One region of the Komagataeibacter sp. SM21 genome, then DNA from elsewhere that is predicted to be linked to it. Evidence: riboswitches for the same ligand, from Rfam matches in the RefSeq annotation. Region 1 holds a riboswitch; the other holds the start of a gene.

The links. A riboswitch is a leader RNA that binds a small molecule or an ion and turns the genes downstream of it on or off. The one in region 1 is predicted to bind S-adenosylmethionine.
Region 2: it holds a riboswitch for S-adenosylmethionine, as region 1 does, so the genes downstream of both, metA (homoserine O-succinyltransferase) here and metZ (O-succinylhomoserine sulfhydrylase) in region 1, are expected to answer to the same signal.

What each region holds. Positions count from the first base shown of each region.
Region 1 covers NZ_JBGLOV010000004.1:224,399-226,597, forward strand. Annotated here, with positions in the region: gene ACBR42_RS06410 (membrane integrity-associated transporter subunit PqiC) at 1-219, shown strand, start outside; gene ACBR42_RS06415 (hypothetical protein) at 326-808, shown strand; tRNA gene ACBR42_RS06420 (tRNA-Gly) at 844-917, opposite strand; SAM riboswitch at 1,034-1,114, shown strand; gene metZ (O-succinylhomoserine sulfhydrylase) at 1,244-2,199, shown strand, end outside.
Region 2 covers NZ_JBGLOV010000013.1:80,558-82,756, forward strand. Annotated here, with positions in the region: gene metA (homoserine O-succinyltransferase) at 1-933, opposite strand, end outside; SAM-I-IV-variant riboswitch at 975-1,082, opposite strand; gene ACBR42_RS12880 (bifunctional diguanylate cyclase/phosphodiesterase) at 1,242-2,199, opposite strand, start outside.

The DNA of each region.
Region 1 (2,199 bases):
TCCGCGCTCAATGCGGACTGGGCCATCATTCCGGAGGATTCGCGCGCCAACATCCTGCGCAACCGCACCGTCATCGTCACGGACGGCAATACCAGCGGGAACGCCAATATCGCCGGGGTGACGGAAAACCTGCTCAACGAACTGAGCAACCGGATCGAGGCGAGCTGGCCCACCGGGGAAGCCTCCACCCCCGCCGGACATCAGCACGGCCGACACTGATCCATCGGCAACGGGGACGGTTTTCGTGCCCCGAACACGGCTGAAACCTTCCCCCGCACGGGGCATTGGGTGCATAACCTTATGTAACCAAGGGAGGGTTTCCCCCATGCCGCGTGCCTTTTCCATTTCACCGCTTGCAGGCGGGCTCGTCGCATCCATACTGCTGACAACAGCGCCGGGCATGGCGCGTGCGGCTGGCGCGCCTGTCATCCTGGCGCAGCATCCCGGCACGGAACTGGACCGTCAGGCCCGCAGGCTGATGGTGGAAGACCTGCATACCGCCACCACACATGGCGAACGCCCGGTGCTGCTGACCGGATCGGGACAACTGTCCGATGACCCGTCGCGCACGGCGCTGTTCGTGCAGGTGCAATCCGTCAGCCTGTGCGGATCGGCGGGCTGTTCCACATCGGTTTACCTGCCCGATGCCCGGCGCAACTGGACACGGGTTCTGGATTCCGTAAGCGGTCCGGTCGTCATAACGCCCCAGACCCATGACGGCATGCACGACCTGCTGGTCGATGGTACGGACCGCTGGGTCTGGAATGGCACGACCTATACGGACACGCAGGCCACCACAGCCCCGTAAGGGTGCATCAGGATCGCCGGATTTTTCAGGGAAAATGGAGCGGGTGAAGGGAATCGAACCCTCGTATGCAGCTTGGGAAGCTGCCGTTCTACCATTGAACTACACCCGCATGCGGGCTTTCTATACTGCACAAGCATGGCAGATGCAATCACCCCCATGCAGCACGGGCAGCAGTTGACGCACCCGGCCCTGATCCGCAATAAGCATCAATGTCCGGCGCGCCATGTGCCGGGCCCTCGTGATTTGATATGGCCGGCTTGCGGCGAGGTAAAACATACGCGCTAAAGAGGCCTGATCCCGTCGGCAGGGCGCGGGTATCATGGTTTCCACGGTCGTGAACCGCCCTTGCGGGCCTGACTTGGCGCACATGACCCGTGCGCACGGGTCGTGGTCCGCATATCCAGACCACCCTGTTTGCAGGAATTCACATCCGTCATGACTGACCAGCCTGATCCCAGAACCCTCCGCCCGGCAACGCGCCTGATCAATGCGGGCCTTGAACGCACCCCCTACGGTGAAACCAGCGAGGCGATGTTCCTGACCTCCGGCTTTGTGTACGACAACGCCGAACAGGCGGAAGGCACATTTACCGGCGATGTCTCGCATTACCAGTATTCGCGTTTCGGCAACCCGACCGTATCCAACCTTGAACGCCGCCTGTGCGACCTTGAAGGCGCGGAATCCTGCGTGCTGACCGCCACGGGCATGGGGGCCGTCTCCTCCGCGCTGCTGGCGCAGGTGCGTTCCGGTGACCGGGTCGTCGCGTCGCGCGCCCTGTTCGGTTCGTGCCACTGGATCGTAGCCGAACTGCTGCCCCGCTACGGCGTGGAGACGGTGTTTGTCGATGGCGGCGATCTGGCCGCGTGGAAGGATGCGCTGTCCAGGCCCACCAGCGCCGTGCTGCTGGAAAGCCCGTCCAACCCGATGCTGGATGTGCTTGATATCCGCATGATCTGCGATCTTGCCCACAAGGCGGGCGCCATCGTGGTGGTGGATAACGTTTTCGCCACCCCGCTGTACCAGAAGCCGCTGGAACTGGGTGCGGACGTGGTCGTGTATTCATGCACCAAGCATATCGACGGTCAGGGCCGCGTGCTGGGTGGCGCGGTTCTGGGTAATGCCAAGTGGATTGACGAGGTGCTGCGCCCCTTCACCCGCAATACCGGCAACAGCCTGTCCCCCTTCAACGCCTGGGTCATGCTCAAGAGCATCGAGACACTTGCCCTGCGCGTGAACGCCATGACACAGAATGCGGCAAAGGTGGCCGACTTCCTGGCGGACGCACCGGGCATCGCGCGCGTGTTCTATCCGGGTCGCAAGGATCACCCGCAGTATGAACTGGCGCAAAAGCAGATGTCCGCCGGTTCCACGCTGGTCGCGTTCGAGGTCGA
Region 2 (2,199 bases), on a different contig from region 1:
ATCGCGCACGACTGCCTCCCGACCGATCGCTGATATGTCAAAGGGCGTGGTCTGGTAAATCTGGTTGATCCAGTTCCCCGCCAGCAGATGGGCATGACCACGCCAGCGGTTTATGGGGCGCAGTTCGGGATCGTTGCCGGGGAAGTAATTATACGGCACGGAAACGTCGAGACCCGCCGCCCGATCCCGGAAATATTCATCCGCCAGTGAGGTGGAATCATATTCAAGATGGTTGAACATATGCAGCGCATGATGATCCGGGTCATCAAGCAGGCAAAGACCCGTATCCGCACTTTCCGCCAGTACGGTCATGCCACTGTGGGCCGGAATATCGGCCCGCCTTACCTCGGTCCAGCGGGAGACGGGAATGGACAGGTCATCGGCAAACCCGACCAGATAGGGTGAGGATGGAACAAGAATGCGGTGGTCATAGACACCGAACGCCTTTTCCGCCAGCGCATGCTTGGGCATGCCATGGAAATGATGCACCGCCGCCTGCGCAGCCCAGCAGATATTGAAACATCGGTGCACATGGGTCTGGGTCCAGTCAAATATCCGCCGCAGTTCGTCCCAGTATTTCACCTGATGAAAAGGCAGCCGCTCAACCGGCGCACCTGTTATGATGAAGCCGTCAAACCGTTCATCACGCACATCTTCCCATGCCCGATAAAACGATGTCATGTGATCGGCTGGCGTATTGCGCGGCACATGGCTGTTGATACGTACCAGCGTCAGTTCCACCTGTAACGGCGTCGCCCCGACCAGACGGGCAATCTGCGTCTCGGTACAGATCTTGTTGGGCATGAGGTTCAGCAGGCCGATACGCAGCGGGCGGATATCCTGACGCGTGGCGTCGGTCTCACCCAGTACCATAACGCCCTCAGCCTCAAGCGTGCTGCGGGCGGGAAGATCATCCGGAATTCTGATAGGCATTGCGACGTCGTTCCTCCATTCAGGCAGGGACGACATGGTGGCTTGCTCCGTTTGGTTGCCGGTTCGGCCACATCCTCCCTTTCAGGAGCGCCACCTTGCCCGGAACGGCAGGTTGGCGTTGGGCGTCGCCCCAACTCTTGATGCAGGTGCGATGCTAGGCATTTTCCGCCCCGACGGCAAGCTTTTATGGCGGGACGGAGAACTGCTCCCCTCCTCCCGTAAAAAAACGGCTGTGCCTATATGTCCCCTGCCCTTACCCGCCGGACATTACATGACAAGGGCACGAAGTCTGGCCTCGCCCCCTTACATCATACCATTTCGGCTGCGCACTGGATATGCTGGCGGATGCTGTCAGCAGGCTGCGGCCTGCCAAGCAGGAAGCCCTGCACCTGATTGCAGCCAAGCGCGTTAAGCTGCGCCCACTGGTCCTGCGTTTCCACGCCTTCCGCCGTGATCGGAATATCCATGCCATGCGCCAGGTTGATAATGGCCTGTATAATACTGGACGCCCCCTTTTCCGGCAGTTCACGCACAAAGGAGCGGTCAATCTTGATTTTCTGGAACCGGAAGGAACGCAGATAACCCAGCGAGGAATACCCCGTGCCAAAATCATCCAGCACGATGCCACATCCCATCTCACCCAGCTTTTGCAGGATATCACGATTGGTCGCGCTATTCTGGACGAAGATGTTTTCCGTAATCTCGATCTCAAGACGTGCCGGCTCAAGGCCAGCCTGCTGCAACGCGCTTTCAACTATATCCACAAATCGCGGATTACGAAGCTGTATTGGCGAAACATTGACCGCCACCTTCAGGTGTTCCGGCCATGTCGCGGCCTCCCTGCACGCAGCCCGCAGGACCCATTCCCCCAGATCGTGTATCAGGCCGTTTTCCTCAGCCAGACCGATAAACTGGTCCGGGGGTATCATCCCCTGCACGGGATGCTGCCACCGCGTCAGGGCCTCACATGCACAGATCCGGTTCCCCGGCATTGTGTACAGCGGCTGGAAATGAAGGGTCAGTTCGTCATTCGCAATGGCGGCACGCAATTCGTTACCCAGACGGGCACGGGTCTGGATCTCATCACGCAGTTCCGCATCGAATAACTGGAAACCATTGCGCCCCAACGATTTGGCGCGATAAAGTGCTATATCTGCATATTGCAGCAATGTTTCTGATGAATCCGCGTCAAACGGATACAGCGCCGCGCCAATACTTGCGCCAATAACGATATGATGGCCGTCAATAATATAAGGCCGCCCCACG